Regions from separate parts of the Rhizobium aureum genome, predicted to be linked through region 3. Evidence: predicted binding sites of a transcription regulator. Region 3 holds the regulator's gene; each other region holds the start of a gene.
The links. The regulator PhoB, encoded in region 3, activates phosphate uptake and scavenging genes when phosphate is short. The targets are predictions, from matches to a motif close to TGTCATNNANCTGTCAT.
Positions count from the first base shown of each region.

Region 1: PH552_RS13265 (esterase-like activity of phytase family protein) is a predicted target of PhoB. The motif match lies at 1,052-1,068, and genes of this name have one in related genera.
Region 2: pstS (phosphate ABC transporter substrate-binding protein PstS) is a predicted target of PhoB. The motif match lies at 1,565-1,581, and genes of this name have one in related genera.
Region 4: PH552_RS16940 (Orn/Lys/Arg family decarboxylase) is a predicted target of PhoB. The motif match lies at 676-692, and genes of this name have one in related genera.

Region 1 is NZ_JAQJCI010000004.1:394,029-396,208, forward strand. It holds gene glmS (glutamine--fructose-6-phosphate transaminase (isomerizing)) at 1-122, shown strand, start outside; gene PH552_RS13260 (DUF502 domain-containing protein) at 299-1,000, shown strand; gene PH552_RS13265 (esterase-like activity of phytase family protein) at 1,238-2,180, shown strand, end outside.
Region 2 is NZ_JAQJCI010000024.1:76,683-78,862, reverse strand. It holds gene pstC (phosphate ABC transporter permease subunit PstC) at 1-340, opposite strand, end outside; gene pstS (phosphate ABC transporter substrate-binding protein PstS) at 417-1,388, opposite strand; gene PH552_RS30980 (cupin domain-containing protein) at 1,704-2,048, opposite strand.
Region 3 is NZ_JAQJCI010000009.1:123,105-125,284, reverse strand. It holds gene PH552_RS20890 (GcrA family cell cycle regulator) at 1-351, shown strand, start outside; gene phoB (phosphate regulon transcriptional regulator PhoB) at 542-1,225, opposite strand; gene phoU (phosphate signaling complex protein PhoU) at 1,257-1,970, opposite strand; gene pstB (phosphate ABC transporter ATP-binding protein PstB) at 2,022-2,180, opposite strand, start outside.
Region 4 is NZ_JAQJCI010000006.1:160,115-162,294, reverse strand. It holds gene PH552_RS16945 (IclR family transcriptional regulator) at 1-19, shown strand, start outside; gene PH552_RS16940 (Orn/Lys/Arg family decarboxylase) at 737-2,180, shown strand, end outside.

The sequences.
Region 1 (2,180 bases), on a different contig from region 3:
AGATCATCGCGCCGATCATCTTCTCACTACCGATTCAGCTGCTTGCCTATCATACCGCGGTCTTCATGGGGACGGATGTCGATCAGCCGCGCAACCTCGCCAAATCGGTTACCGTGGAATAGGATTCTTTCCGTCGCACATTTGCCGTCACGTCGTCGTGAGCCTATCGTTTGTTCGGCTCGCAGACGCAGCTGGCGGGTTGTATGCCGCGCTGATTTCTGGCACGATTCGCTCACGGAGATGGTGGGGAGAATTTGCCGGATAGCGGTAGCGACGGAACGGAGTTTTCGAGCGGCGAATGACTGAAAAACTCATCAAAATGTCCGTAACCACGCGGATCAGAAACAATTTCCTGGCCGGCCTGATTATATGCGCTCCGATCGCCATCACACTGTGGCTGACCTGGTCCGTCGTCCATTGGGCCGATAGCTGGGTTCGCCCCTATATTCCCGCGCGTTACGATCCCGAAAGCTACCTGAACTTCGCCGTTCCCGGTACCGGCCTGGTGATCGCGATGATCTTCATCACGATCGTCGGTTTTCTCGCCAAGAACCTGATCGGCCAGAGTATCGTCCGCTTCGGCGAGTCGATCGTCAATCGCGTGCCTTTGGTGCGGACCATCTACAAGAGCGTCAAGCAGATCTTCGAGACCGTGCTGAAGGAGCAGGGTACGTCGTTCAAGAAGGTGGGGCTGATCGAATATCCGAGCCCCGGTCTCTGGTCCATGGTGTTCATATCGACGGATGCCAAGGGTGAGATTGCTTCGAAATTCAATGCTATGGGTCAGGACATGGTGGCGGTCTTCCTGCCGCCGACACCCGTGCCAACGGCCGGCTTTCTGGTTTTCGTTCCACGCGAAAAGATCACGGTGCTCGACATGAGCCCGGAGGATGGCGCCAAGCTGCTGATATCCGGCGGCCTGGTTTCCCCCGAATACAAGGAAGAGCTGGTTGCGGCGAAGGGGCTGCCCAGGCCCGTTCCGATAAAATCCCTGACTTAGAGACACTCCCGCTCCTGTCGTGGGTTGCCTGGCCTCGCGTATCGCGCGAGCTGTCATGTCCCTATCATATTGACGCCTTAGACCGTCGTACGGGACAGGCAATCGGATGCATCTCATCATCGAACGTGCGGAGTTTCGACCCGGGCTGTTGTTTCTCGACACGGCTCGAGAGAGGGCCGGAGATGGATCTCATTGTCTCCATAGATATTTTCATCGGAGGATATTGTCTTGAAATCTATGCGTTCGAAGAGCTTGCCGCTGTTGTCGGCTGTGCTTGCCACATTTGTTTTTTCTGCGCCGGTCGCGGCGCTTGCGGATAGTTCCATCGCGGTCCAGGGCGTGACGCTTGTCAACAAGGGACGTGTTGCGGTCGGCCGCATCCCCGCCAACCTGCGTGACAAGTTCGGCGAGACCTTCGGCTCCGGTTCAGGCATGTCGATCGATACCAAGAGCTGGGTTCGCAATGCCGACGGCACCTATAAGGGTTCGCTCTGGCTGCTGCCGGACCGCGGCTACAATGCTGTCGGCACGACCGACTATCGTCCGCGCCTGAACACGATCGACGTCACTTTGAGCCCCGTCGCGCCCGGCGCGACGCCGCCGGCCGGCAAGGAGCAGGCAGGCGTCGACGCCAAGCTTTCCGACACCCTGCTTCTGAAGGATGACAAGGGCGCCGACACCACCGGCCTCGATCCGGCCAATGGCACCCGTAAGGCGGAGGGCGCGATGCCGCTGCTGCCCCAGGCGCCGAACGGCAAGATCTCGCTCGACACGGAAGCGATCGCACGGCTGCCCGACGGCACGATGTTCATCAGCGACGAATATGGTCCCTATATCTACCGCTTTGCCGCCGATGGCCGCATGATGTCCGCCACCCCTCCGCCAGCCGCCTTGCTGCCGATGCGCAATGGTGCCGTCAACTTCGCTTCCAACAACCCGGGTCCCGGTGAAACCGCTCCGGATCCGAAGGACCCGACGAGCGGCCGCCAGAACAACCAGGGTCTGGAAGGCATGTCGCTGACGCCGGACGGCAAGTTCCTGATCGCCGTGCTGCAGTCTGCAACGCGCCAGGATGGCGGCGATTCCAGCTCCACGCGCCAGAACACCCGCGCGCTGGTCTATGACGCTGCCGATCCGGCAAATCTGAAGCTGGTTCATGAATATGTCGTGCCGCTGCCGG
Region 2 (2,180 bases), on a different contig from region 3:
AAAGTTCCGTCAGGAATATGGCGATGCCGATGCCGAGGGGAACAGCAATCAGCATGGCGATGAACGAACTTACAAGCGTACCGACGACGGCAGGCACGGCGCCATAAATATCGGCCGGCGCGCTCCACTTGGTGCCCCAAAGGAACGACAAGCCAAAGGTCTGAAATGTGGGCAAGGCATCGATGACAAGAACCACGAGGATTGCCAGCAGCAGAAGCACGACAAGAACAGCCGAGCCAAGCGTCATCAAATAGAAAATCCGATCCTGGATTCGGAATTTTCTGGTCGCGGCGGAGGTATTCACAGCCTGAAAGCCCGCCATCTGAGTCGCGTCAGCCATCGATTTCCCCTTGTCCTGTCACGAAAGGCGGACAGGGAAAAACCCTGCCCGCCGCAATTTTCTCGCCTAGCACAAATTACTTCGTGCCGAAGTCCGTCTTCCAAGACTTCTCGACGATCTCGACAACATTGTCCGGGACCGCGAGATAAGACAGGGCGGCCGCGTCCTTCTGGCCATGCTCATAGGACCACTTGAAGAACTTCAGCGCTTCTTCGTTCTTAGCAGCGTCGGCCGGCTTCTTGTAGAGCAGAACCCAGGTCGAGGCGGCAATCGGCCAGCTCTTTTCGCCCGGCTGATTGGTGATGATCAGGTTGAAGTTCTTGGCCTTGGCCCAATCGGCGTTGGAAGCGGCAGCCTTGAACGTTTCCAGGCTTGGCTCGATAACCTTGCCGGCAGCGTTCTTCATCTTCGCAAAACCGATGTGGTTGGCGACGACGTAGGAATATTCAACGTAGGAGATCGAACCAGCCGTCTGGTTGACGGTGGTGGAAACGCCTTCCGAGCCCTTGGCTCCGAATCCAACAGGCCATTCAACGGCGGTGTTCGAGCCAACCTTTTCCTTCCATTCCGGCGAAACCTTCGACAGGTAGTCGGTGAAGTTGAAGGTCGTGCCCGAGCTGTCGGCGCGGTAAACGACGGAGATCGGCGTGGAAGGCAGCTTCACGTCCGGGTTGAGAGCCTTGATGGCCGCATCGTCCCACTTGGTGATCTTGCCGAGGAAGATGTCGGCCAGCGTCTTGCCGTCGAGAACGAGTTCGCCCGGCTTTACGCCTTCGACGTTATAGGAGACGACGATGCCGCCGGAGATCATCGGGAACTGGGCAATGCCGTTCTTCTCGAGGTCAGCGTCGCTCATCGGCTTGTCCGAAGCGCCGAATACGATGGTCTTGTCGAGAAGCTGCTTGATGCCGGCGCCCGAACCGACCGACTGATAGTTGACGACATTGTTCGTCGCTGCCTTGTAGCCTTCGGCCCACTTGGACAGAACCGGAGCGATGAAGCTCGAGCCGGCGCCCGTGATGTCGGCAGCCGAGGCCGAAACGGACATAGCCGCGATGAAGCCTGCAGTCAGGCAAAGCGAACGAAATTTCTGATTCAACATGATTGAACTCACTTCCCAGAGTGATGAAAGGGATGGCGGGCAGAAGCTGAGCACGAAGTATCCCATCGGTTAGGAACCCCACCTCGACCTCCTGGCGACAGTGATGGCTCTAATGCCGCATTGTTTCAGTTTGATGACAGTTTAATGAAGCGGCGGTGACACAACCTGTGGCAATCATCACGGTCATCACGGATCCGCACGGAACGGACCGCCGCGGGCAGCAGGCGAACGCGAACTTCATGTTTTGATTCAACGACGTCGTCAGAGACGGATCACATAATCCTTGCGAGTCGTTTCAATGACTTCCCAGATCCCCTTGAAGCCCGGCTTCAAGATGAGGCGGTCGCCTGCACGCAGATGAAAGGCTTCGCCGTCGTCAGCTGTCACAATGGAATAGCCGGAGAGAATGTGGAAGTACTCCCACTCGTCATAGACGATCCTCCATTTGCCCGGCGTTGCTTCCCAGACACCGGCATAAAGGCCGCCATCGGCCTCGTCGAGGTTCCAGGTTCGAAAAATCGGAGCTCCTGAAATGAGACGATCCGCTGCGGGCGCACCTGTCTCGGGCACCACGCCATCGACATCCAGTTGCAGATAGGTTGCCACTCAAGTCCCCTGTCGATCACGTTTCGCCAAGATCAAAAGCCCGCAATCACCATTCGGCGATCGCGGACCGAGACAACATGAAATACGCTGCGGTCAAAGGCGCTGTCGAGCTTTTTCGGCCTTCTTTCGGTT
Region 3 (2,180 bases):
ACGCCGAAGCGCAGTGCTGCAGCACCCCGCGCCACGAGCTACGGATCGCGCGTTGCAACACGGACGGTCGTCACCCGCCAGCAGGGCGTAACCATGCTGAAGGAAGAGATCGAGGTCGATTCCGTCAACGAAATCCAGTATCGCCCGGCTGCGAACGTCGTCGTTCCGATCTCCCGCCGCCTCGGCCTGACGGAGCTGACGGAGCGCACCTGCAAATGGCCGGTCGGCGATCCGCTGAAGGACGATTTCCACTTCTGCGGCAATGACAGCCCGGATTCGTCGCCCTACTGCACCTATCATCAGCGCATGGCCTACCAGCCAGTGCATGACCGCCGGCGCAACAACGGCTGAAAGTGACAGCAAGACAAAGAGCAACAGGCCCCTCGAGGCCCGTTTTTCTATTTCCGCCGCTCCTGCATAATTCCTTAAACCGGAATCGATTTAAGAGAAAATTATGCAGCATTTCAAGATGTTACAGCGACCTTAACGCGTCTTGAAAGACGCGTGGAGCTGTAATGTTGATACCCGAGCGGCAAGCCGCTCAGGCTTCCATGGAATAGCCCGCGCCGCGAACGGTACGGATGACATCCTGCATATTGGAGAAATTGAGCGCCTTGCGCAGGCGGCCGACATGGACGTCGACCGTGCGTTCGTCGACATAGATATCGTGACCCCAGACGCCGTCGAGCAGCTGCGAGCGCGAGAAGACGCGGCCGGGCGAGGACATCAGGAATTCCAGCAGGCGGAATTCCGTCGGCCCCAGCCGCACTTCGCGGCTCTTGCGGTGAACGCGATGAGTTTCGCGATCGAGCTCGATATCGCCGCAACGCAGCACCGTGGAGAGCACCTCCGGACGGGCACGCCGCAGCATCGCCTTGACGCGGGCCATCAGCTCCGGCGTCGAGAACGGCTTGACGACATAGTCGTCCGCGCCGGTCGAAAGCCCGCGCACGCGCTCGCTTTCCTCGCCGCGGGCCGTCAGCATGATGATCGGCAGGCGCTCCGTCTCCGGCCGCATGCGCAGCCGGCGGCAGAGCTCTATGCCCGATACGCCGGGGAGCATCCAGTCGAGGATCAGGAGATCGGGGATGCGCTCCTGGAGACGCAGCTCAGCCTCATCGCCTCTTAGGATCGTGTCGACCTCGAAGCCTTCGGCCTCAAGATTGTAGCGCAGCAGAACGCTGAGCGCTTCCTCGTCTTCTACAACAGCAACTCTCGGAACCATGCGCTTATGGTCTCCTTTCTTCACTTCCAGATTATTCCGTCACCGCGCCGACGGTATTGGCGGTATCATCCTTCGGACGCTCGCCTTCGGGCTGAGCGCCGGTCGCCATGTAATAGATCGTCTCGGCGATGTTGGTGGCATGGTCGCCGATGCGCTCGATGTTCTTGGCGCAGAAGAGAAGATGCGTGCAGGTGGTGATGTTGCGCGGATCTTCCATCATGTAGGTCAGCATCTCGCGGAAGAGCGAGGTGTACATGGCGTCGATTTCCTCGTCGCGCTCACGGATCGATACGGCCTTGTCGGGCGAACGGGTGGCGTAGACATCCAGAACTTCCTTGAGCTGGCTCAGTGCCAATTCGGAAAGGTGTTCGATGCCGCGGGCGAGACGGCGCGGAACGCCGGTGCCCTGCACGGCGATGACGCGCTTGGCGGTGTTCTTGCCGAGATCGCCGACGCGCTCCAGATCGGAAGCGATGCGGATCGATCCCATGATTTCACGAAGGTCGGCTGCCATCGGCTGACGGCGGGCGATGGTGACGATCGCCTTGTCGCCGACTTCGCGCTCGGCATGGTCGAGAACGACGTCGTCGGAGATGACCTTCTGCGCAAGGGCAGCATCGCTTTGGACCAATGCGCGTACGCTGTCGCTGACCATCTGCTCGGCCAGGCCGCCCATTTCCGCAATACGGCGCGTCAGGAACTTCAGGTCTTCGTCATAGGCAGAGAGAATGTGTGTGGAGACCATTTTTCTATCCTCAAGGTGAACTGTGTGAAAGGGGCCGCGCGCTTGATATCATCAACCAAAACGGCCCATGATGTAATCCTGCGTGCGGTAATCGTCGGGATTGGTGAACATTTTATCGGTGTCGTTCTCCTCGACCAGATGGCCGAGATGAAACATTGCGGTGCGCTGCGAAACGCGGGCGGCCTGCTGCATGGAATGCGTCACGATGAC
Region 4 (2,180 bases), on a different contig from region 3:
AAAGCCGAAGCAGCGATAGCTACTGATTTCGATTGAAACGGCAAGCTGAAATTTCGATCTGCGGTTCTTCCTTGATGCCTTCAAATGGGAGGAGCGAAGTGATTGCGGAACGGGCGGCAGAGATGCGGGGTCCCGACAGGTGAATGCGGCTGCACATCATTGACATCTTGTGCCGTTGTCATAGCAATTCGACGTCATAGGCTAAGATCGGGCATGCAGAGGAAATCACGTGAAAAGACGCATGTTGCTCATCCTGGGGCTATCGGCATTCATCGCGACTTCTGTTTCAGCCGGTCGACTGACCGGCCATTCGACCCTGGCCCAATGGGAGAACAGCCGAAGAGGTGATCAGGTGGCTTTGGCAAGGGATATACTTGCCAGAACGGCTGGGCGAGATGTCGGCAAAGCAGCGGACCTGATGATTTGTATAGAGAAAGTCGCCAGAGACCCGGCCCACGCTAACATACCGCTTCATAAGATCGCGTCGCCGTGTCTGGTTTTGATCGGCGCCGAGTGACTTTTCGATTTCATCGATGCGCTTAATCCGGATTTAGCGCCTAAACCTAACGGACACACGACATTTTCCGGATTGCAATGAAAAAGTAAAATCCACAGGGAGACGACATGAATGGCAGAAATGCCATTCTGTTTGCATGTTTCGGACATTCGATATTTTGTCACATCCATGTCATGAAATACGTCGACACCTCGTGCCGGATCAAAAGCGGGTACCCAGATGGATTATTTCAGACGCTTCAACTTTCTGTTCGCAACGCCCACCTTTGACAATGAGGATCTGGAGGGTGCCCGCTACAACCAGATCGTCGAGGAGATAGAACGCTCCGGCTTCGAAGTGGTGCGCGCGCGCAATCTCGAAGATGCGGAGATCGCCGTGCAGACGGACGCAGCGATCGGCTGCATGCTGGTCGACTGGGGCAAGAAAGGCCTGGAAGGCAAGACGGCCGCCCTCATCAACCTCATGCGCCGGCGCGGCCTCGAATTCCCGATCATCCTGCTGATCCGCCGCAAGCGCTTCGAGGATGTGCCGGTCGAGGTCCTCGATTTCATCGACGGCTATGTCTTCCTGTCCGAAGAGACGCCCGCCTTCATCGCCAAGAGCCTCATCAGCCGGCTCAAGCAATATGCCGAAACGCTGAAGACGCCGTTTTTCGGTGCGCTGGTCGATTATGCCGAGGAGGGCAACCATCTCTGGACCTGCCCGGGCCACAATGGCGGCATCTTCTACAGCCGCAGCCCCATCGGCCGTGTCTTCATGGAGCATCTGGGCGAAGCGGTGTTTCGCGACGACCTCGACAATTCCGTGCTCGACCTCGGCGACCTTCTGACCCACGAGGGACCGGCTCTCGCCGCGCAAAAGGAAGCGGCCAAGATCTTCGGCGCCGAGAAGACCTATTTCGTGCTGAACGGCACCTCCACCTCCAACAAGGTTGCTCTGTCAGCCCTCGTCACCGATGGCGATCTCGTGCTGTTCGATCGCAACAATCATAAGGCCGCCCATCACGGCGCCCTGATGATCTCGGGCGGCATTCCGGTCTATCTGCCGACCAGACGCAATCTTTATGGGCTGATCGGCCCCATGGATTTCGCTGAAATGGACGAGGACGCGCTGCGCGAGCGCATCCGCACGCATCCATTGGTGAAAGATCCGGAGGCTTACAAGAAGCCGCGCCCGTTCCGCGTCGCTGTCGTGGAGCAATGCACCTATGACGGCACCATCCACAATGCCGAGATGATCCTCAAGCGCATCGGCCACCTGTGCGATTACATCCTCTTCGACGAGGCATGGGCGGGCTTCATGAAGTTTCATCCGCTTTATGCCGGGCGCTTTGCCATGGGTCTTTCGGACCTCGGCCCGGATGCGCCCGGTATCATCGCCACGCAATCGACCCATAAGCAGCTCGCCAGCTTCTCGCAGGCCTCGCAGATTCACATGAAGGATAGGCACATCACCGGCCAGAAGCGCCGCGTGGAGCACCGGCGCTTCAACGAAAGCTTCATGCAGCACGCCTCGACCTCGCCCTTCTATCCGCTGTTTGCCTCTCTCGATGTCGGCGCGCAGATGATGAAGGGCCGCTCGGGCGAAGTGCTCTGGGACGACACGATCCGCCTCGGCATCGAATTGCGCAAGAAGATCCGCGCCGTGCGCCGCGAATTCGAGG